DNA from 3 places in the Abyssisolibacter sp. ZYX002 genome. Region 1 is predicted to be linked to each of the others. Evidence: riboswitches for the same ligand, from Rfam matches in the RefSeq annotation. Region 1 holds a riboswitch; each other region holds the start of a gene.
The links. A riboswitch is a leader RNA that binds a small molecule or an ion and turns the genes downstream of it on or off. The one in region 1 is predicted to bind S-adenosylmethionine.
Positions count from the first base shown of each region.

Region 1 (8,414 bases):
CGTATATAAAAACAGAAACCAGTAGAATCAACAATGTATCACCTTCATTCTAAAGCTATCGCTTAATAATAAAATATATGGTTAATACATTGTACTCAATCTACTGATCTTTTGTTACTTAGCTATTTATAAATTTGCTTCTTTCTTTAATACATCTACTTTATCTGTTTTTTCCCAAGGTAAATCTATGTCTGTTCTTCCGAAATGTCCATATGCAGCTGTTTGCTTGTATATCCCTCTTTTTAATTCTAAGTCTCTAATTATTGCTGCTGGTCTTAAATCAAAATTATCTTTGATTAATTGTTCTATCTTTTCCTCATCAATTTTTCCTGTGCCAAAAGTATCTACATATATTGAAACAGGATATGCTACTCCTATAGCATAAGCTAGCTGTACTTCACATTTGTCAGCAAGCCCTGCTGCAACTATGTTTTTAGCAACATATCTAGCTGCATAAGCTGCAGATCTATCAACTTTTGTAGGATCTTTTCCTGAGAAAGCTCCTCCTCCATGACGAGAGTATCCACCATAAGTATCTACTATAATCTTTCTTCCTGTTAATCCTGCATCTCCTTGAGGTCCACCTATTACAAATCTTCCTGTAGGATTGATTAGGAATCTAGTGTTATCATCTAAGAATTTAGTTGGCACTACTTCTTTTACAACTTTTTCTATCAAATCTTTTTCTATTGTCTCTAATTCAACATCAGGACAATGTTGTGTAGATATAACTATTGTATCTACTCTATGAGGTTTATCATCATGATACTCTATTGTAACTTGTGTCTTTCCATCTGGTCTTAGATATTTGAGGGTACCATTTTTTCTTACCTCTGCAAGTCTTCTAGCTAATTTGTGTGCCAATGAAATAGGTAATGGCATAAGCTCAGGTGTTTCGTTACACGCAAATCCGAACATTATACCTTGATCCCCTGCACCTGTAGCATTTTCAGAATCATTTATTTCTCCTTTTTTACTTTCAAACCCTTCATCAACGCCCATAGCTATATCTGGTGATTGCTCGTCTATAGATGTAATAACTGCGCAAGTATCTCCATCAAAACCATATTTAGCTCTTGTATAACCTATATCTTTTACTGTCTGCCTAACTATCTTTGGTATATCAACATAGCAACTTGTTGATATCTCTCCAGACACTAATACTAATCCTGTCGTTACGGATGTTTCGCATGCAACTCTAGAATTTGGATCTTTTGATAAGATTGTGTCTAGTATTGCATCTGATATCTGATCGCACATTTTATCTGGATGGCCTTCTGTTACAGATTCAGATGTAAATAACCATTGTCTCATAATACAACCCCCTAATTTTATTTTTTAAACGAATAGTAAGTGGAATCAACTCCCATCGTGACCCAAGATTTGCCTGTTATAGCAAATCTCAAAGGAACTGCTATATGTATCTATGTCATATCTAAAGTTGTTCAAATTAAAAAATCTCTTCCTTAAGGAAGAGTTGTCTATAGCACTTCCTCATCTTTCAGATGTAATATCTGTAGGATTTAGCACCTTTCCTATTATTGCTAGTAATAGTCGGTTGCTGGACTTCATAGGGCCTATTCCCTCAGTCACTCTTAATAAGGTTACTTATTTAGTTTTACGTTCTCTCTTATAATAGCATATGTTCATAAATGTTGCAATACTTTTTTACATTTTTTTGGTTTTTTGTGTCTTTAATTAATAATAACGACGCTTAAGACGTAAACAATCATTCCAGATGTTATTACTCCTGACAAGATAGCTTTTAATGCATCTTTGTATTTAATCCTAAGTAATGTTGCGACCAAGCAACCTGTATAAACCCCTGTAGATGGAACAGGTATTGCCACTAACAAAAATAAACCAAAGACCTCGTATTTTTTTACTCTTTCGCTCTTACTCATCGTTCTTTTATGTACCCAAATAACATATTTCTTAAAATATTCTATTCTATAAAAAAACCTCAGTATTGGTAATATTGTTTTTAGCAATATTGGCACTAACAGGCAATTCCCTACAATACTTATAAACAAGCTAAGGGTAGGATCTATTCCCATTGATACACCAACTGGAATTGCCCCTCTTAACTCTACTATTGGAACCATCGACATTAAAAAAACTAAAACATATTTTTTCATGTAATTATCCTCGTTCTTTGTGATTACTGTATAGTTATTAAATATACCTATTGTTAGCTAATTATATTAATTGCAATTAAATAAATAACATGCGTAAACGCGGATATACTAATTATCGTAATCACTATGTAATATTAGTTACCCCTAAGTAAATAATTATATATAATCAATCTGATAACTGTTAAATAAACAATCTTTTTTAATACTTTACATCTTATATATAATATCACACATTTATATTATCATTAATACTGTCCGATGTCTATGTGTACCGCCCATATTCTTAAAATTCTATGTAATTACTACCATGTTAATTAATTCTTTTGTAATTTATTTGTAATGCTTATATAATAATTATATATTATAATTAATGCTATACGCTGTATATGAAAGGAATGGAATATTGAAGAAAGTTTTAGGTGCTATAAGAAAAGCAGTACAAGATTATGAAATGATTAAAGATGGAGATAATGTAGCTGTCGGAGTTTCTGGTGGAAAAGACAGTATGGTTTTACTATATGGACTAAAATTATTTCAACATTTTAGCCCCGTTAAGTATAATCTGAAGGCCTTTAGTGTTACCTTAGGTTTTGATGATTTTGACCTAACTGCTGTTAAAGATTTTTGTAAAAAAATAGATGTTGAATTTGAAATAAAAGAAACGGAGATTGGAAAAATAGTGTTTGATGTTAGAAAGGAAAAAAATCCTTGTTCTCTGTGTGCTAAAATGAGAAGAGGTGCCCTTAATGATCTGATATCTGAAAGTAACTATAACATATTAGCACTAGGCCATCATTTGGATGATGCTATAGAAACACTGTTTTTAAATATGTTTTACACTGGTAGAATAAGTACATTTTTACCTAAGACGTACTTATCTAGGAAAAATATACATGTTATTAGACCTATGATATATCTTCCAGAGCATGAAGTTAAAAATGCTCTAGTTAGGCATAATATACCTGTAGTTGAGAGTGTATGCCCTGCTGACAAAAACACTAAGCGAGAGGAAATTAAAGAACTTTTCTCACATATGAATAAGCTAATTCCGGATGCTAGGGATAAAATTTTAACTTCTTTACAAAATAAAGAGCAGTTTAAACTATGGTTTTAATAAAAAATAATATAGCAAAGGATGTGATATGATGAACAATGCTCTTAGAAAGTTTTTGTCTACTGTAGCTATATCACTTGCCGTACTTATATGCACATCTAGTACATATGCAGTGGATCAGTTTATGATATATCAAGATAAAGACAAAAAAACTATATCTAGTGGTTTATCTCATGAAACCATTAGAAGATTTACCTCTACTGGCTGGGTTAATATAAATGTTTTAAGGGTTAATTTGTCAGATGAGTATACTAATATTAAACCGTTATTTAGTAAAAAAGGAATAATACATAGAGATACTATAGGAAACATGGTCAAAGACTGGAATGCTATAGCTGGTATAAATGCCGATTTCTTTTATACAACACACTTCTCCACACCTATTGGTCCTGTCATAAAAGATAGTGAATTTGTATCATCTCCTAATAACTCGGATAAACCTTTTCCAATTCTATTTCTAAATAATCAAAAAGTTCCGTTTATAGATTTTTTGACTTGGAATATGCAGATAATACCACAAGGCAAGCCACCTTTGAGAGTTTATTCAATCAATAAAGATGGTGGAAAATATGAAGGAATTATGATGTTTGATAGCAATTGGTCCGATAAGACAGTAGGAAATAGATATTTTAAAGATCTAACTGAGGTTGTGGTTGTGGATAATACTGTAGTAAACATACAAACTGGACATGCTCCACTCCAGATGCCTCAAAATGGTTATGTTCTTACTGGAAGAGGCTTTGCAGGAGAACAGCTTATACAGCATTTTAAGATAGGCGATACTGTTTCTTTGCAAATGAATACTTCTAGAGATATTTCTGATATCTCTGCCGCTGTAGGAGGTGGCTCTGTACTTATAAAAAACGGGGTAGCAGTAAAAGATTATGCTATAAATATGCGAGGAAAACAACCTAGAACTTCTGTAGGTATAACTAAAGATGGTAACGAACTAATCATTGTTACGGTTGACGGTAGACATACTTCTTTTAAAGGTCTCACCCAAGCAGAAATAACTGAATTAATGAGTGAACTAGGTTCATACAATGCTATTAACTTTGATGGTGGAGGCTCTACTACTATGGTATTATCTCCTCTAGACAAAGATACTACAAAGTTAATTAATTACCCTTCTGATGGAAGCCAAAGAAGAGTAATTAATGGTCTTGGAATATTTAATAATGCTCCTATAGAAGCACTAAATAGAATTGAGATATCATCAGATAGCAATAGCATGTTACTAGGAACATCTAAAAGTTTTTTTGTTAAAGGATATGATATACACAATAACCCAATACAAATTAAACAAGATGATGTTATATATTCTTCCAATATAGATGGCGTTATATCTTCCAACAAGTTTACTCCTAAAAAAGTTGGGTCAGGTAAATTATATGCAAAATATAAAGGTATCAAATCTGAAGTCGATATTAAGGTACTAGATAGTGTAAAGGAAATACAATCAGATAGATATGATTTTGACGTTGATATAAACGGTAAAATAGTATTAAAAGATTTAATAAAGAAAGTTTATGGTTTAAATGACAATGGATTTTCTACGATAATAGATCCTAATGATATAACATGGAAAGTTTATGGGAATATCGGTGAAGTTAAAGATGGAGTTTTATATACTAACAAAACACCTTCTAGTGGAATTTTAAATGCTCAGGTAGGTGGTGCCTCTAAAAATTTCTATTTTTCTGTTGGTTATATAATGAAAATGCTAGATGCTTTTGAAAGTGCTAATGGTGTAACCTTTGACAGTTATCCTAAAACAGTGGAAGGTAGTGTGATTAGTAGCCCAAAAGAAAAAGATGGTCAAAATTCGTTAAAACTTAACTATGACTTTACAAAAGCTGAAGGTACTTCTGCAGCTTATGCGGTTTTAAGAGATGGTGGTATAACACTAAAGAATAAAGCGGACAAGCTAGGTTTATGGGTTTACGGAAACAATGATAATCACTGGCTTAGAGCTGAAATATTGGATAACAAAGGAAAGACTCATAGATTGACTTTAGCTAATCATATTGATTGGAGTAAATGGAAATGGGTAACTGCAAAGATTCCTTCTTATATTAGTTATCCAATAACTATTAAGAAAATATACGTAGCTGAGACAAGCCCCGTGAATATGAACAATAGTTTTATCATTATAGATGGTCTAAAATCTCTCTATCATACACCATATTCTTATGAAAAAGCAAATGCTCCTAATGAAACTGAAATAGTCGATAGCAAAAAGCAATTGGTTGATAAAACTGAAAACGGATATAATATTGCTATTACATCAGGTGTTGCAAGTCTTAACAACCTATTAGATTACCAAATAGCTAATAGATTGAATCTTGCTTTAAATTCATTTGATATAAGTATTATACTAGACAAGATGCCAGGTGATTTTGGAAATATAAAAAGCAAGCAAGTTCTAAAGCCTAAGGATGGCTTTTCAACACACACTATTGGCACTACACTTTTTATGCAAATTAACGATACTGAAGGTGGAATAAGACAAACAAATCCTTACCAATGGACAGAGTTTTTAAATAATATTAAGAACTCAAATGCAAAAAATATAATAATTTCATTACCTAAACCTGTGTTTGGATCAAATGGTTTTTCCGATAACCTTGAGGCAAATCTATTTCATAAAATACTTAAGGATAATAAAGATAATAAGGATATATGGGTAGTACAAACAGGAAATGAGGATAAAACTCAATTTAAAGATGGCATAAGGTATATTCATATAAATAATAACTATACTGCTAATAATTTTATGAAAATGAAATATCTAATGTTTACTGTAAATAATGATAAAATAAATTATTCTTTTAAGAAATTATTTGAATAGAACAAACTAGGAGATCTAAACACTGTTTTAGATCTCCTACAAACTATTTTAATATAAGTCCATTCTTCTTAATAAAACTATTTTCTTCTTTGTTTTCGTTTGTATTTTCTGTAATCTGCTCCTTAGAGCTATCTTTTATATCAATGTTATCTTCTTGTTTTTGTATATAAACTATAACACATATTGCTAGAATAGTTAAAAATATAACGCCAATTGAAAGTATGTTTTTCTTCATATAAACACCTCCTTGGCTTTTATTTTTACCACTTGTTACTTATTTATGCATTTTATCAAGTATAACCTTGGGATTACTTGAATAATTTGAAATTTAGTCCCATTTTACTATATAAACAACACTTTTATTATGGTATATTTATTTTTTGATGGGCTATTTGCACGTATAATATCTAAATTTTTAAGGTTAACTATTAGGAGAAAATCATGAAAAAAAATTGCTCGGAAAACACCACCAAAGATAAGATAAACAAACTACGTTATACTTTAGAAAAAGCTATTGACGAAAATCTTCCAGCTAATGAATTACTCAGGATAAGTCAAGAACTTGATAAATTAATACTTATGTTTTACAAGAATTAAACTGTTCTTTATCCTACTACATAGAAATGACTATTATGTTTTAATTGTTAAAGACCTAAATCACAATTATCGTTGTGATTTAGGTCTTTAATATCTTATAGCTAATATTATTTTTTAACTTTATCAATATAATCTAAAAGCCCCACTATTATTTTACATGCTTCTTGTCTAGTCAACGGCTTATTTGGGTTAAAGTTGTTTTTAGTATCGCCATTCATTAAATTCTTGCTATGAACATTCATAATATACTGTACATTTTTTGGTGAAGCTTTATCTAAATCTTTATAATTAAGTTTTATGTCAAGATCGTCTAGTCCAACAATAGTACTTAATATTTTTGACATTTCTTCTCTTGTTATATTATAGTTTGGTCTAAACTTGTTATCCTCAAAACCATAAAAGAAATTCTTTGCTGTAACAGACTTAACATATTCTAGTGCCCAAGGTTTTATTGTATCCTTATCTTCATATGTTAGTTCAATATCCATTTTGCCAAGTTTTAATGCCTTAGCAATCATAACACTAAATTCTTGTCTAGTTATCGTCTTGTTTGGATAGAAGTGGTCACTAGCTCCACTAATTATCCCCATGTCTTTTAGTTTAGTGATATACTCTAAACCCCATGCCTTTGACACGTCTTTAAATGGCGCATTTTCATCACACGTTTCTTCTTTTACTTCACCTATTTTTGTTATCCAGTTTCCTGCCACATATCCCTGCAAATCTGAATCTTTAAGCTTAACTTTATACCAATAGTAACCAAACTGCAAATTGGGCTTATCAATTACGTATAGTACATCATCTGGGTTTAAGCTTCCAACTTGCTTTCCACCGGCAGAATCTCTTATTTTTAGAGAATTTTCACAGCTCACTGCTACAATATCCCCAGTATCATATTTATCTATGTCTCCATAGTGAAAATCTTTAGGTGTATCTAATATTAACCCTTTTGATGGTAATCCACGTTTTGGTAATTGCTTAGTGTTAATTTTAGCTATCGGTTGCTTATACTCCCTCTCTGCAATCGTAAACACTAGTTCCTGATATGAATATTTCTTTACTCTTCCACTTGAATATTTATATGGGATCATGTTTGGGTTATTGCTCTCGCTCCAACCATTATATGCCCATAATGCAAAATACCAATGCTCTAAAATATTAGGATCCATATTTTTAAATTGTGGGAGCTTTCTAACACATGTATCCCACTTTCTTAAAAGCATTGTCGCCCCAGCTTCAATGTTGTAAGGTATATCATATTTTAACCTTCTAGTATCAAATCCAGCACCTCTATTATTAATCTGCATTATTCCTATACTACCTCTTGATCCAGTGTATACACTACCATCTGAGTTGTACTGTTTGAACACACTTTCAACTCTAGCAACAGATTTTAATATAACTGTTGGTATACCTCTCTTTCTTGCTACTTCATCTATTAATCTTTCTACCTCTTGTCTTGATGGATTTTGTCTGTCATTTGAAGCTAACGCTACATTTGCCAAGCAAGTTAAAAGAAAGAATGCAATGAAAACTATTGCTACCTTCTTATACATTGTCTTCCTCCATTTCATTTTTATTTCACATAGTGTTATTTTATTAAATCTAATTAAATTTGAAAAGTCCTATTTTACAAAACACACAAATTCACATATTATTTAATATTGTTGTCATTTAATTGTTATAATATACCCTATATAGAATATTAATGTTA
Region 1 covers NZ_JARMXH010000010.1:100,132-108,545, forward strand. Annotated here, with positions in the region: gene P3X86_RS19195 (hypothetical protein) at 1-31, opposite strand, end outside; gene metK (methionine adenosyltransferase) at 127-1,314, opposite strand; SAM riboswitch class I at 1,492-1,605, opposite strand; gene P3X86_RS19205 (COG2426 family protein) at 1,695-2,138, opposite strand; gene P3X86_RS19210 (tRNA lysidine(34) synthetase) at 2,542-3,252, shown strand; gene P3X86_RS19215 (phosphodiester glycosidase family protein) at 3,281-6,103, shown strand; gene P3X86_RS19220 (hypothetical protein) at 6,147-6,338, opposite strand; gene P3X86_RS19225 (aspartyl-phosphate phosphatase Spo0E family protein) at 6,545-6,700, shown strand; gene P3X86_RS19230 (S-layer homology domain-containing protein) at 6,808-8,256, opposite strand.

Region 2 (8,414 bases), on a different contig from region 1:
CTCCTTCTAAGCTTTATCGTATTCCATACTTTAACGGATTTTCCCTTAATTAAAATATCTCCCTCATCTATTTCTATCAGTTTATTTAGCATTTTAAGCAAAGTCGTTTTTCCACAACCTGAAGGTCCTAACAGTGTTATTAATTCCCCTTTTTTAACTTTGAGATTTATACCTTTTAAAATATTTTTATCACTATCATACCCTTTGTAAACATTCTTTATTTCTATATCAATCATTGTATTAGCCCTTTACTTTTAAGAAACTCTATAGCTACATCCTTTGGATCCTTTTTTTCTATTTCTACTAAGTAGTTCATATGTATAATTTCCTCATTATTTATTTGACCTTCTAACGGCTTAAGTACTTTCTCAATTTGTGGGTATTTTTTTAACGTCTGTGATCTAACCAATGTAGCTATCGAGTATGGAGGAAAATATTTTTTATCATCTTCCAATACAACTAAATTATTTTCCTTTAATCTGCCATCTGTTGAGAAGACATTGATTACATCTACTTTTCCCTCAGCTATAGCTTGATATTTTAAGCCTAAATCTACATCCTTCTTGTCTTTGAATTTGAAGTCATACTCTTTCGCTAAATTAGGATACCCATCATCTCTTTCATAAAAATCATACTCAGCAGCAAATATTAACTGGTCACTTATTTTCGCTAAATCAGAGTAGTTTTTTAGATTGTATTCTTCTGCTAATTCCCTTTTTACTGCTAATCCAAATTCATTGTTAAATCCATATAACCCAAGCCACTGTATATCATATTTCTGCTTATATTTTGCTTTTACTGATTCATATATAACAATAGTGTCATCTATTAAGTCTTCCTTTAAAACAAATAACCATCCGGTTCCTGTATATTCAGGATAGATATCTATTTCTCCATTTACCATTGCAGGATGTATGTTTGACGTCCCTCCTCCTATTCCAAACTTTTGTTCAACTTTTATATCTGTTCCTCTTTCTATTAGTTGTGTTATCATATGGCCTATTATAAATTGCTCTGTCATAGGTTTACTAGCAACAGTTATTTTTTTCTCATCACTTTTGCATGAAACAACTAAGAATACAAGTGCTATGATTATCAATAATATGCATAATCTTTTATACATCCTCTTTCCTCCCTTACATAATCAAACTCTTTTACATATTTTCCTCTGGACTATACCTAATAATAAATCAGCTACAATAGCTAATAAAGCCACCAACAAGCTCCCTGCTAATGTCATAGTAGAATAATTTGTAGATATCCCTCTCCATATAGCAACTCCTAATCCATCAGCTCCAACAAATGATGCTATACCGCCTAAAGCTATTGTCATTATCACCATAGTCCTAAATCCAGCTATTATGATGGGTAGTGCAAGTGGAAGCTTGATTTTAAATAGTAACTGTCTATCTGTACTTCCCATACCTACAGCTGACTGTATCACATCTTTATCTACTTCCATTAACCCTACATATGTATTGCGAATAATTGGTAGCACTCCATAAATAATCAGCGCTATTATGGCACTTTTGTTACCAATGCCTGTAATTGTGATTAAGAAACCAAAAAGTGCAATAGACGGTATTGTGTATAGAAAATTAACTAATGCTAGTACAATACCTGCTAATAACTTACTCTTGGTTATCAATATGCCAGTTAATACTCCTATAATGGTTATAAAAAACACCGATGTTAAAGTTAGCATAATATGCTGTAACAATAAATCACCAAAGAACTCCCATCTCTGGATATAGATTTTTATTAATTCATTCATATTTTGACTCCTCTATAATCTCCTATGAAAGTATATTCTTTTAACTTATTGTTAATTCATATTTTCTTGTTACTATTAACAAAAATCATACATGCTTCATATTATGAACATATACCCTATTTTAATGTTTAGGGAAATTAGTAGATAGGAGTATTTGTTATGTATAATATGTATGACATGTACAACATGTATGGTAGTCTTCAGCCAAATCCATATCAGAATCAGCCTTATGTTTACAGTGAAGGTAACAAAGGAGAAATAAGTATCGCTGGTATCATCAATGTAAAGTATGAAATCTCTGATGATTGGAGTTTTCATATAAGTGCAAACATAGCTAATTTATTTGACATAGGTTCTTTTACTCTAAATACTACACATCCTATGATAAACTTTACACAAGGTAATAGTTTTTATGGCTATTCATTGACTTTTGGAATTGATTATGACAGAAAAGAGTTTTATGTTTCGGGTTATGTTAAGATACCTTTTATTAGCCCATTTGAATCTGGAAGATTTGTGATATATAGTTGGTCATAAGTCGCTAATATAGCAAGTTTTCCAAACTAGAAATTACTTATATCTAAAAAAACATAAAGAGACATCTCATTTTGATGTCTCTTTATATCTTTTATCTAATATTTGCATTATTTACGGTACATACTGCTCTATAACATTTGTTACTTTATTGTCTTTCAGTGTTATCTTTATAAGCATACCTTCTGAATCAAATTCTTTCCATTCTTTTACTCTCTTTATAAAACTGTCTGTGTCAGCTGACACAGCTTCTCCACTACCAATATACTTTAATATAGTGAATTTTGCATTTTCATCTAAAACATATTCACTAACTTTATTATCTGCATTATGGATTATAAATCCGTTTGGCAAATCAGCATTTATATCGTACCCAAGTTCTTTTATTCTGTCACTGTCTTCTTCTGTTAACCATTCGACTTCATCTATCGTTAATGAATTAGTATTTTTGTCATATTTCTTTACATATCCTATGATATTTTTACTATCGCTTTCTTCTTTACTTAATGCTCTAAATGCTATACTTTTATCATCAAACATTTTTATTAAATCCTTATATTTCTTGGTCATAGCTTTGTCATTTAAGTCATATTGCACATCACTTGGAAAGTTATAGCACACGTAGTCCTTTTCAGTTTCACCTAAGTAAATCAAGTATACAGGAGATGTTTCCTCAATGTATTTATTTAATGCTTTTCTATCTGGATAATCATTTTTAGAATATCTAGTTATAAAAACTAATGTACCTCCAAATTTTGTATCTATACTTACAGTATCACCATTCTTATCTATTTTCACATTATCAGCTATGTTTTTAGGCAATGAGATTGCATATCCTAAATCTTTAATTATATATTCTTTACTCTCTTGTTTTTGTTTTTCTATATCACTTTTTGAATCATTACATGCTATCAATAACTGTGATGAAAGTAAAAGCACTATCATTCCTATCAAAAGTAATTTACCTTTTCTCTTTTTATTATATTCTAAAATTGCTTTCATTCTATTTTTACCTCCATTAAAATTTGTTGAAAGTATTACTCCTCTATTTCCATTTAGTTTCATTACTTTGAATACTGTCTTTATATAGTCTTTACCATTTTTGCTGTCTTGTTTTTTTATAACATCATAATCACAGCATATCTCTATATCTTCATTAGCCATTTTACTCATAATATGAACAAATGGATTAAACCAATGTATTGCTTTTGCAAATAGTATAAACAGCTTAGTCCCTATATCCCATCTGCTATAATGAGTTAGTTCATGAAGAAATATATGCTTTAAATCTTCTTTGCTAAAATCACCTTTAGATACTAATACTCTTGTTTTAAACAACCCTATAAGCATTGGAGAATTGATATAATCACATTTTAACAGCTCTATATCTTTATTTATATTGAGTTGTTTTTTTGTTTGCTCAAATACACTTTTAGTCTCATCATCACAGCTATAACACCACCTAAAGATATCCTTCTTGTATCTGAAATATGATATATAATTTTTTATCAAATACAAAACTGCAACTATAAGCCATAACCATATGATATGGTGTATATTAAATACACTGCTATTTTGAGTAGTATCATTATAATCACCTTGTTTTTCTATTGGCTGTACAGGTTCTATATTTTCACTTATATCTCTACCAATGACTATATTCTGTATACTTTGAGGTTTTATATTTATAGGAGCATTTTTTATAGACAAATTAAACGGTATTATAAGCATAACACTAACCATTATCCATACATAGTAACGCCATCTGTTTGAATATCTTTTTTTAGTTAGCGGTGTAACCATTATTATTAACAATACTATTGTTGAAGCAATAAGGGATATTTTTATATAGTTAAAAAAGATTTGAAGCATCACTCATCGTCCTCCTTATGCAAATGTATTAATTCTTCTATTTCTTTTATATCATCATTCGTTAATTTATCATCTGAGCACAAAGATGCTATAAGACTCTTGAATGAATTTTTGTGAAGCTTGCTAAAGAAAGTTTTACTCTCCCACCTTTTATAATCATTCTCATCTATAATATATCCATATTTCTTCGGTCTTCCTTCAACCTCAACTCTTATAAATCCTCTTTTTATTAGTCTAGATAAAAGTTTGTTCAAAGTTGTTACATGCCATTTTTTATTTTGTAACTTATCTAATATCTGGTTTGAAGTCAATGGTTTATTTGAATTCCATATTACTAACATAATAGTGAGCTCTGCATCAGGTAATCTTTCCAAATTTAATCCCTCCAATAAGACAAATGTAATATTACACTTTTAATATTACATTTGTCTTATTAAAATGTCAATAGTATATTTTTCCATGTTGCAGACATTTTATTTAACCTTGTATAATATAATTTGTATATAACATAAAAGTTGAGGAGATGTTTCCATATGATAAAAAAATTCAGATATCTTAAAATAACTTTAGTAATTGTTATAGTATTGCTTTCAGTAACAGTAAGTTATGTTAGCAGTGATAATAATCTAAACTCTATTAACCAAATACCTGATGTTGGATCTTCTAATCCCAATTTCTATCAAATACACTATGTTATACATCATAATATAATGCATCTTAATGAAAGTGGCTTATTTAATCCAAATAAACATATATCAGTAGCAGAACTACTCGATACATTTTCTATATTGATAAATAACAACCCTAATAGCATCAATTACAACAAACTTTGTAGTACATATAATTTAATTAAAAATATTTCTAAACAAGATAATAAACCTTTCAAAATATATGATAGCTATCTTCCTGATATCTTTTTTAAAGTAAAAGATCAAGAAATTATGAACAAACAGCTTACCATGGGAGCTTTTGCTGGCTATATATATAATTTTCTCAATAATGAAAATTTATTGACTAAGACAAAACTAGAAATACTTCCTATTGATAATTCTAACCTTGTTGCCACTAAAAATTTTGTACATACATTGTTAGGAACATACTCCGATAATCATGATCCTATCACTAAAATAGAACTTGCAAATATATTAGAAAGCTCTATATCCATTACTTACGACAATTATGAATACTATCGTTGCCATATCAAAGACACTGCAAATCATAATGCTCTAAAATGCTATAGTGAAGGTATAATGAACATAACTGAAGATGGATTGTTTGAGCCTAACAAAATTATGACTCAAGGAGAGGTAATAACTATAATTGATAAGATCAGCAATCCCCCTGCTCTAACTAGACCTAATTATGAGTATATTAAATACATTCCTATACTTATGTATCATGAAATAAATACTCTCCCACATAAAGGTCCAGCTAGTCTATATGTGAGTAGAGAGAACTTTAGTAAACAGCTTGATTTACTTAAAGATTACAACTATAATACAATATCTATGTCACAGCTTTACAATCACTGGGAAAATAACTATCCTCTACCCAAAAATCCTATAGTGTTAACATTTGATGATGGTTATCCCTCTCATTTTAATTATGCTGCAAATGAACTATCTAAAAGAGGAATGTGCGGAACATTTTATCTTATTACATCAACTTTATTAAATGATACTCCTCGCTCTCCAGATCATGTGAGAAAAATATTCTATGATGGTATGGAGATTGGTAGTCATACAGTAACTCATGTTGATTTTCATTATAATAGTAACGCCAAAATCAGTAAAGAAATTGCTCAGTCTAAAAAAATTCTTGAAAAAATGATAGATTCTAAAATTACTCATTTTTGCTATCCTGCAGGTCATTCTACGGTTTATGGTATAAATGAAGTAAAAAAACATGGATATTTGACTGCTGTTAAAACAAAATATGGTATTAGTAAAAAATCTGACGACTTCTTAACACTAAAGAGATTGAGAATAAACTACTATGATACTGCTAATTATTTCTTGAAAAGATTGGGTGGTAATGTAGCGTACAACGCATCACATCAATAAACTTAAGAGTTTTATTTGTTTATATATTATTCTATTTTATAACTTAACATTTATTGGCTACATTTATATTCACTTTTTAAATATCTGCTTATTAAAATATGTTGACAATTTCGCTTTATTGCATTATACTTAATATAATTTAATAGTCTTATTAAGAGTGACTGAGGGATCTGGCCCTACGAAGTCCAGCAACCTACTATAAGTAAGGTGCTAAAACCAGCGGCTATGCCGAGTGATAAGAGATGATTATAACCCTCTTTTCATTAAAGAGGTTTTTTTATTTTATAAAACAATTAAATATTTCTTATTGAGAGTGACTGAGGGATCTGGCCCTATGAAGTCCAGCAACCTACTGCAAGTAAAGGTGCTAAAACCAGCGGTTTATTAACCGAATGATAAGAGCTTAAATAGAAACTCTCTTATCTTAAGAGAGTTTTATTTTTACTCAAAATTAACAGATTCGTTACTTATAGATAACTGTATCATCAATAATAAATAGTATTGTTTATATTACTTTACTCATAAAAAAGGAGAGATTATAATGTATATTAGAGATATGTTTGACAAAGAAAAATCACTTATTTCGCTAGAAATATTTCCACCAAAAAAAGAATCAAAAATCGAAACAATTTATGATACTATATTCAAACTCAAAGAACTAAGACCAGATTTTATAAGCGTGACATATGGTGCTGGAGGTAGTACTAAAGATACAACGATTGATGTTTCATCATTTATTCATAGAATTTCAAATGTTCCATCATTGGCTCATTTGACATGTCTAACTTCAAATAAAGAGGAACTCAATATCACCTTAGATAGTTTGCATAAACAAGGAGTAAAAAACATACTAGCTTTACGAGGAGACTATCCTTTAGAAGGCTACCATGAAAATCATGGTTTTAAATATGCTTCTGATTTAGTAAAGCACATTAAAGAAAATTATGATTTTTGCATAGGAGGAGCGTGCTATCCAGAAAAGCATTTGGAGTGCGAATCTTTACACCAAGATATTGATAACTTAAAACAGAAAGTAGACTCTGGAGTTGAATTTTTAATTTCACAGCTATTTTTTGATAATAATTTATTCTACGAGTATAAAGATAAAGTTAGAAAGAAAAATATTAATGTTCCTATTTTAGCAGGTGTTTTACCAATTCTTAATAAAAATCAAGTTAAGAGGATTATTGAGCTTACTGGTTGTTCATTGCCTAAGAAAATCAAAAAGATTATAGAAAAATACGAACATTCACCAAATGCTTTAAGAGAAGCTGGTTTAGCATATGCAATCGAGCAAATTATTGATTTATTGTCATGGGATACAGACGGTATCCATATCTATACTATGAATAAACCAAAGGCAACTAGTCATATTTTAAATAATATAAAAGCGATAAGAGGAGTTGTATGTGATGAATGTGCATGCTAACAAGCGTGTTGGTCCATTAAATATTGACCGTAATGAAGTTTTGCGTTATCTTAGATATAAAAGCTCTGACATTGATAAATACACAATGGACATGATAACTGAATGTATCAAGGAAGTGAAATCTATTTCTAGTGGTAACTATATTTATAAACTTTTTGATATAGACATCGAATACAATATTTATCTTTATGAATGTGATACGGAAATAGTTAGTGAAAATTTAAAACAGCATTTAAGCAATTGTGATAAGTGCGCAATTATTGGTGCTACTTTAGGTATTGATATTGATAATAAAATACGATATTATAGTAAAACAAACCTTACAAAGGCTATCATTTTTGATGCTTGCGCTACAACTGCAATAGAATCTTTAGCTGACTTTGTAAGTTCATCAATAGAAGATATGGTTTCCAAGAAAAACTATAAAACAACCTCTAGATTTAGTCCCGGTTATGGAGATTTGTCTCTCGATTATCAATCCAAAATATTAAGGGTAATTGAGGGTAATACTATAGGGCTAACATGCAATGACAATAATATTCTTATACCTAGAAAATCAATTACGGCTTTCATAGGTATAGGTAAAAAAATACTAAAAAAGAGTACTAGTTGTAACAATTGTAACTTGAGTAAAGACTGTATGTATACAAAGGATGGGGATATATATGAATGTACTAAAAAAGTTAGGTAAAGACTTTATATTTCTGGATGGTTCTATGGGTACTATGCTTCAAAGCTATGG
Region 2 covers NZ_JARMXH010000002.1:593,152-601,565, forward strand. Annotated here, with positions in the region: gene P3X86_RS08785 (ABC transporter ATP-binding protein) at 1-236, opposite strand, end outside; gene P3X86_RS08790 (glycine betaine ABC transporter substrate-binding protein) at 233-1,123, opposite strand; gene P3X86_RS08795 (ABC transporter permease) at 1,145-1,774, opposite strand; gene P3X86_RS08800 (hypothetical protein) at 1,934-2,311, shown strand; gene P3X86_RS08805 (M56 family metallopeptidase) at 2,423-4,180, opposite strand; gene P3X86_RS08810 (BlaI/MecI/CopY family transcriptional regulator) at 4,180-4,554, opposite strand; gene P3X86_RS08815 (polysaccharide deacetylase family protein) at 4,714-6,243, shown strand; SAM riboswitch class I at 6,389-6,485, shown strand; SAM riboswitch class I at 6,545-6,645, shown strand; gene metF (methylenetetrahydrofolate reductase [NAD(P)H]) at 6,785-7,672, shown strand; gene P3X86_RS08825 (methionine synthase) at 7,656-8,363, shown strand; gene P3X86_RS08830 (homocysteine S-methyltransferase family protein) at 8,338-8,414, shown strand, end outside.
Region 2: another riboswitch for S-adenosylmethionine. It lies ahead of metF (methylenetetrahydrofolate reductase [NAD(P)H]); the one in region 1 lies ahead of metK (methionine adenosyltransferase).

Region 3 (8,414 bases), on a different contig from region 1:
TAATATTTATTGGTATCCTTGTTAAAAAAGTCAACATCAATAAAAAACCTTTCATTTAGTTACCTCACTTTATTTGTAATGGTATTCCAGATACAGTAAAATACACTTCGTCTGCTATACTAGCGATATATTGATTGACTCTTCCTGCTATATCTCTAAATACTCTTCCCATTCTATAAGGTGGAACTATCCCCATTCCTAATTCATTTGTGACAATTATAATATCCTTTTTATGCTCTTTTACAACTTTTATGAGTTCGTTTATCTCTTCAAATATGCTCTCTTCCAACTCATCAACTTGCTCCATCTCACATTTATCAAAATCTAATCTACTATCTAACAATAGATTTGACACTAAAACAGTCATGCAGTCTAATAATATATACTCACACCCATCAAAAGCATCCATATCTTTTAAACTGTTGAAACCCTTATATTTTTCGATAGTTTTCCAATGGCTAGGTCTTGAGTTTTTATGCTTTTTTATTCTATCTTTCATGCCATCATCAAAAGCTATTGCTGTCGCTAAGTATGTCACTGTTTTATTAGATTCTCTTGCTACTTTTTCTGCAAAAGTACTCTTTCCACTCCTAGCGCCCCCTGTAACAACTATCATCATAAACACTCACTCCTTGCTAATTTTTTGAGTTCGTTTAATAATTTATCGTTTTCTAATCTTGTTTTAAGTGCTATTCGAAAATACTTATCGTCTAACCCTATAAAATCTTCACATGTTCTTATATATATACCTTTTTGCAATAACATTTCTTGTAGCTGGAATGCTGAGATATTTTCAGTTTTACATATGTGAAAATTGGTATGACTCTTATAAACGTAAATATTATCTATATCTTTAATGGCACTATAAACATAGTCTCTTTCTTTATTGCACCAATCTATAGTAACCTCTTCGTATTCTTTATCCTCAAGCAAAACGGGTACTGCCCTCAGTGATAAATAATTTAAACTCCAAGGTTCTTTATATTGGTATAACTTGTTTATAATCTGCTCATCTGCAATACAAAAACCCAATCTAAGACCTGGTACAGCATAAAATTTAGTCATTGACCTAAGTATAATCAATGGGTATTTTCTGTAATAATCAATTAAAGATTCTTTATTAGCAAAATCTATAAACGACTCATCCACAAACATTATTCCGTTTATTTCTTTTATAACTTTCAATATTTTTTCTAATTTATTTACTTCATTGTATGTTCCAGTAGGATTGTTAGGATTACAAAGCACAATGACATCTGGCTTAATTTTTTTTATATGATTAATCAAATCATCTTCATTTAATTTAAAATCATGTTTATCTAATACATACTCATGAATTTCTGATGAGCTAAGTTTAAACGCTCTCTTGTATTCGTTGAATGTTGGGTGAACTATTAGTACTTTCTTTGGTTTAAGTGCTCTTGCAAATAGATATATAAGTTCTATAGCTCCATTACCTAACGTTATATGATTCTCTTTAATATTGTAATGCTTTGCAATATGTTTAAATGCTGTGCTACCATCAATTTCTGGGTATTTGTGTAATTGTGATATACCACTAATTATCGCCTTTTCTAAATTTTTAGATATTCCTAGTGGGTTTATGTTGACACTAAAATCTATGACGTCTTTACTCTCACCATAATATCCTCCATGTTTATTCATCTGATTACCTACCTTCTCTATATTATAAACACTATAAATAAATACGCTAATATAAATGAACTGTACATTATTTTAACTGTTGATTTTATATCATGTGCTTGTAGATTTCTTTTTTTATCTCCTAATGTTGGTTTGTACAGTTTTTGCCCAAAATAAGTATTAGTGCCTCCAAGCTGTATATCTAAAAGGCCTGCTACTACCGCTTCAGGATATCCACAGTTTGGACTTTTGTGATTCCTTTTATCTCTTAATAGTATCTTCCATCCATCTTTTATATTGTATTTTAGTAATCCTCCACCTAATAGCATAAATATACTACCTATCCTTGCTGGCAGATAGTTTAAAACATCATCAAATCTAGCTGAAGCATACCCTATATCTTTATACGGCTGTTGTATGTATCCTACCATTGAATCGAGTGTGTTTACTGTTTTATAGATATATACTAATTGAACAGGGTATCCTATCATAAATCCTATAGCTATGTAAAGCAAAGGGGCAAGTATGCCATCTATTGTATTTTCAGCTACTGTCTCTATTGTGGCTCTTGTTATTTCTTCTTTAGTAAGACTACTTGTATCTCTGCCTACAAGGTAAGATATTTGAATTCTAGCTTTCTTTATATCATCACTTTTTAGTGTATTATATACTTTTAGTGCCTCTACATGAAGGCATCTTGACGCCAATGAAGTATATATAAAATATATAGACAAAATGATCTTCACATAATTATTAATTTTACCTGCAATATATAACATTAAACTCAGTATAGCCACTACTGTAGCTACACTTAATATTAGCAAAATAAAACCTCCTAATTTTTCTGATATTATCTTTTGCTTTCTTATCCTAGATTCTAAACTCCTAATCATTTTACCTATATAAATAATAGGATGTGGCCATCCGTTAGGATCACCTAATATCAAATCTAATATTACTGCTACTGTAAGCATTATTACGTTTTGCATACTATAGTCCCATGATACCTTTTATTTTGCTTATATCTAGATGATTTCTAACTAAATCAGCTAATTTATCATATTCTCTTTTTTTATATTCTTCATAGCTCATATCATTCTCTTTAAGCTCTAATCCTTTTTTACTAAGTAATTTTTTTATTATTGACTTTCTAAAATCATCATTTTCAAATATTCCATGTAGATATGTTCCTATTATATTTCCTGATTCATCAGTTGCTCCGTCAAATCTACCATCTTCTAGCTTAATAAATGGCGTTACTGCATCTAATAGCTCCGTTTGTCCCATATGGATTTCATAGCCACTTACTTTTGTATTTTTAAGTTCATCTCCTAATATTATATCTTTGTTAATTATCCCTGTAATTTGAACTGTCTCTTTACTATTTGTTATCACAGTTTTAGTTCTTAGTAGACCAAGTCCATTAATTTGCTTAGTGGTTGATTCCATATTTTCAGGATCACTTATTGTTTGTCCCAATATTTGATATCCTCCACATATACCTATTATAGGAACTCCTTTTTTGTGAAGTTTATATATAATTTTGTCAAAACCCGTATCATATAAATATCTCATATCTTTTATAGTATTTTTACTTCCCGGTATTATTAATAAATCAATATCATCAAAATCATTAGGATTTAGTATATATCTTACGTTTATGCCATGCTCTAATTCTAGTGGTGTAAAATCACTAAAATTAGATATATAAGGAAGCTTGATTACTCCTATATTGATATCTCCATTGCCTTTGTCTTTAAACCTCTCGGTCACGCTGTCTTCATCATCTATATTAAGATTCATATAAGGTATTACTCCTAAGCATGGGATACCTATTTTCTCCTCTATCATCTTTACTCCCGGCATTAGTATATCAACATTGCCTCTAAACTTGTTTATTACAAATCCTTTTATCCTCTTTTGTTCTTCTTCTGTCAAAAGCTTAATCGTTCCATATATTGATGCAAATACTCCCCCTCTATCTATGTCTCCAATCAGCAAAACTGGAGCATCGACCATTTCTGCCATACCCATGTTTACTATATCATTATCTCTTAGATTTATCTCTGCCGGACTACCTGCTCCTTCTATTACGATGGCATCATACTTTTCATCTAGCTTGTTATAAGCCTTCATGATACATTCTTTTAACTCTGATTTGTGGTTATAATAGTCAAACGAGTCCATATTTTTATAAACCTGTCCATTTACTATAACTTGACATCCAACATCACTAGAAGGCTTGAGTAGTATAGGATTCATTTCTACTGTTGGCTGTATGTTAGCTGCTTCTGCCTGTACAACTTGAGCTCTCCCCATTTCCTTGCCATCTTTTGTTACGAATGAATTCAATGCCATATTTTGCGACTTAAACGGTGCTATTTTGTATCCATCCTGAACTAATACTCTACATAAACCCGCTGTTAATAAGCTTTTGCCAACCGATGACCCTGTTCCTTGAAACATTATATTTTTTTTCACCTTTGTACACTCCAATTCTTATGTTTTATTTTTAAATGCAAAAAACACATATGGAAATTATGTGTTTTAATAATCGAATGTTAATATTAACACACTTCCCACCGAAGTAGTTACAATCCTCAATCAAAGGCAGGTTTCCTGACTCATAGATTTCTTTACTCTCTTTCCTTCCCAACATAGTCAGTGGTATTAAGATTTCATATCTATTTACAGTAGCGGGGGCTGTAGGGGTTTTTCACCTCTTTCCCTCTTAGCTCACTATTTATGAGCACCTTTGATATTATTTAATTTATATATATGATTATTATATCACTATATCAAACAATCTCAATAGTTGAAAGGATATATTTTTACTTTGTTAAACTAGCCAAACTCTTAGTATTAATACTTTAGTTTTTAATTGTAGTTATTTAGCTATATGGACTTAATCTACATTGTTCTACCATAACTAATATTTTTTCACACTAAATATATTACATAATATAATATAGTATAGTTTGATTTATCACCTTGTGTACATTCTACTATCCTCAAATTTCAGGATTTATTGTTATTCTTTTACTTAAAATGGTTAATATATTAAAATTTCTTGACTTTTATTTAGAATACATCTATAATAGATTTTAATAACTGAATATAATTTTGATTTCCTTATCAAGAGTGGTGGAGGGACTGGCCCTATGAAACCCGGCAACCTGTACGTTATGTACGAGGTGCTAAATCCTGCGAATAATTTCGAAAGATGAGGGAAGCGGTTTTTTTTAAAAAGCTTCTTTCTTCTTTTAGAAAGAAGCTTTTATTTTATTTATGACAAAGTCATTAAATTTCTAGACTGTAGTAAAAGCACAAGTCGGGGGCGTTCTAAAATTGAGTGGCAGAGCTTATTTAGAGATAAGTGAGCAACGGAAATTTTAGTAACAACTCAGAAATTGGGTTTTTGTCTAACTGTCTGTAGCTTCTTTCTTTTTAGGGAAGAAGCTTTTTATATTTAACTGGAGGTGCAATATGATAAAAATAAAAAATCTGACTAAAACATATACCAACAATTCTACTGTAACTACAGCTGTTGACGACATAAGTTTAGATATCAATGAAAATGAAATTTTCGGCATTATAGGTTTAAGTGGTGCTGGTAAATCTACTCTTATCAGGTTGATAAACAGATTAGAGGAAGCCACAAGTGGAACTATTCTCATTAACAATACTGATATAAACAGTATAAACAAAAAACAATTAAATGTTTTTAGAAAAAAAATAGGTATGATATTTCAACATTTTAATCTATTAAAATCAAGGACTGTTATCAAAAATATAGCATTTCCTCTTGAAATAGCTGGCTTTGATAAAGATACTATAAATAAACGGGCTAAAGAACTTTTACACTTAGTAGGTTTAAGTGATAAAGCTTTAAGTTATCCAAGCGAGTTAAGTGGAGGTCAAAAGCAAAGAGTTGCTATAGCTAGAGCTTTAGCCAATAACCCAGATATATTATTATGTGACGAAGCTACTAGTGCCCTTGATCCTAAAACTACTAAATCAATTTTAAAGCTATTAAAGAATATTCAAAATAAACTTAATATCACTATTATATTGATAACTCATGAAATGGAAGTAATCAGAGATATTTGTGATAGAGTAGCTATCATGGAAAATGGAAAAATAATCGAGCTTGATACCGTTAACAAGGTGTTTAGCAATCCTCAATCTAACACAGCTAAAGCATTCATATCACATATGACTAAAGATGATATAAGTCTAGCTACATTATCTGATAGCTCTAAAGTTTATAAATTGATTTTTAATGGTGATATCTCTCACCAACCTATTATATCTGATTTAATTAAATCTTTTGATATATCTATAAATATTCTTTCGGGCCATATTAATGAGCTATTGTCTACTAGTTTAGGAACTTTGGTGGTTGCATTTAAAGGTGATGATAATGAAATTGACAAGGCTATAAATTATCTTAATGAAAAATCTATAAGATTGGAGGTGATTCGTAATGAGTAATTTTATTAGTTTAGTTTTACCTTCTTTATTTGAAACTATATATATGGTAATACTATCTAGTAGTTTTGCTATTTTACTTGGTTTCCCTCTTGGTATATTACTATTTATTACTGAAAAAAATGGGATATATGAAAAAAGAACTCTTAATTCTATACTAAGCTTTATAGTCAATATATGTAGATCTCTACCATTTGTTATATTGATGATATTGGTTTTTCCGCTTTCAAGACTCATAGTAGGTACTTCTATTGGTACTACAGCAAGTATTGTTCCCCTAGCTATATCCGCTTCACCTTTTATAGCTAGGATAGTAGAAAACTCTCTAAAGGAAGTTGATAAAGGTGTTATCGAAGCTTCTATTGCTATGGGATGTTCTACTAGACAAATAATTTTCAAAGTTTTATTGCCCGAAGCACTACCTTCATTAGTACTAGGTATAACTCTAACTATTATCAATATCATAGGTTATAGTGCTATGGCTGGAGCTATCGGAGGTGGTGGTCTTGGAGATTTAGCTCTTAGATATGGATATCAAAGATTTCAAACCGATATAATGTTTGAATCTGTAATCCTCATCATAGTATTAGTTCAAAGTGTACAATTAATAGGAAATAAAGTTTCACAAAATATTTTAAGTAAAAGATAGGAGAGTGTAATTATTATGAAAAAGCAACTTTATATTTTATTGTCTATATTTGCTCTAGTTATATTTGTATCAACTGGTTGCAACAAAAGTTCTAAGGAAAACACAATCAAAATAGGTGCTACACCTGTTCCTCATGGAGAAATACTGGCTCTAATCAAAGACGACCTTAAAAAAGAGAACATTAACCTTGAAATTATTGAGTTTAATGATTATATCAAGCCAAATATAGCTCTTTCTGATAAAGAAATAGACGCTAACTTTTTTCAACATACACCATACTTCAATGATTTCAAATCAGAGCGTAAGCTTGATTTAGAAGTTCTTTGCAGTGTTCATATCGAGCCACTGGGTGTATATTCACAAAGCATAAAGTCTATCAAAGACATCAAAGATGGTAGCTCTATAGCACTACCAAATGGTGCTGTTAATCAAGGAAGAGCCTTTTTACTACTTGAGAAGAATGGACTGATCAAGCTTAAGGAAAACTCTGGTCTAAAAGCTACTGAGAAAGATATCGTAAAGAATCCACACAATCTAAAGTTTAAATTTCTTGAAGCTGCTCAAATACCAAGAATACTACCTGATGTAGATTTAGCTGTGATAAATGGTAACTTCGCTCTTGCTTCTGATTTGAATCCTGTTAAAGATGCTATTATATTAGAAGATAAAGATTCTCCTTATGTAAATATTGTTGCAATCAGAAAAAATGAAAAAAATAAAAAAGTATATCAAAAACTTATTCAATATTTACAATCAGAGAAAGTCAAAAACTTCATTAAGGAGAAATATAACGGTGGTGTAGTTGACGCTTTTAAATAAATTTATAGCGTTTTCAATTACTACGCTACTTTATTAATAGTTGGGGATAGCCTCCATAAGTCATCCCCAACTATTACAAACTTGAATATTTTAATTAAACTGTAATATTTTTTAATGGCATTTTTACGTCTAATATGCTACACTGTATTTACTAATATATACGAAGGAGGGCATATGTTTAAACGTAGAAAAAGAACTAATATTTTTAAAATTTTTATAAGGTTATGCTTAATTGTATTCTTATGTGTTTTGGGATACTATTACATATCTAGCACTGGTAATGATAATACAGAGGTAGCTGAAGCTAAAAAATCTACACCTAAAAAGACGCTTAGTATTTCAGAAATGGAGAGCTTAATTTTTCCTGATCTAGGCTTAACAGCTCAAAGTGTTTTCATGGCTGATCCCACTATTTCTAAATTGATTTATAGTAAAAACGGTAATAAAAAAATGTATCCAGCTAGTACCACTAAAATCTTAACTGCTATTACTGCACTTGATTATTTGGACTTGAAAGATGAAATTAAAGTTGGTGATGAAGCCAATAAAATATCTTTTGATTCTAGTAGGGCTGGATTAGATTATAATGAAAAATTAAGTGTAAATCAGCTTCTTTATGCTTTGTTGGTGCCATCTGGCAATGATGCTGCCTATGTTTTTGCTGTGAATGGTGCTAGAAAATCTGAAGAAAACCAATCTATGGATGTGGACACAGCTGTCGATAGATTCATAACTCTTATGAATGAAAAAGCTAAAAAACTAGGCGCTATTTCGTCTAATTTTGCTACTGTAGATGGTTATCATGATGAAA
Region 3 covers NZ_JARMXH010000003.1:194,231-202,644, reverse strand. Annotated here, with positions in the region: gene cobS (adenosylcobinamide-GDP ribazoletransferase) at 1-55, opposite strand, end outside; gene cobU (bifunctional adenosylcobinamide kinase/adenosylcobinamide-phosphate guanylyltransferase) at 65-619, opposite strand; gene cobD (threonine-phosphate decarboxylase CobD) at 616-1,665, opposite strand; gene cbiB (adenosylcobinamide-phosphate synthase CbiB) at 1,683-2,633, opposite strand; gene P3X86_RS10975 (cobyric acid synthase) at 2,635-4,110, opposite strand; cobalamin riboswitch at 4,237-4,416, opposite strand; SAM riboswitch class I at 4,774-4,874, shown strand; gene P3X86_RS10970 (methionine ABC transporter ATP-binding protein) at 5,131-6,138, shown strand; gene P3X86_RS10965 (methionine ABC transporter permease) at 6,131-6,784, shown strand; gene P3X86_RS10960 (MetQ/NlpA family ABC transporter substrate-binding protein) at 6,794-7,603, shown strand; gene P3X86_RS10955 (D-alanyl-D-alanine carboxypeptidase family protein) at 7,778-8,414, shown strand, end outside.
Region 3: another riboswitch for S-adenosylmethionine. It lies ahead of P3X86_RS10970 (methionine ABC transporter ATP-binding protein); the one in region 1 lies ahead of metK (methionine adenosyltransferase).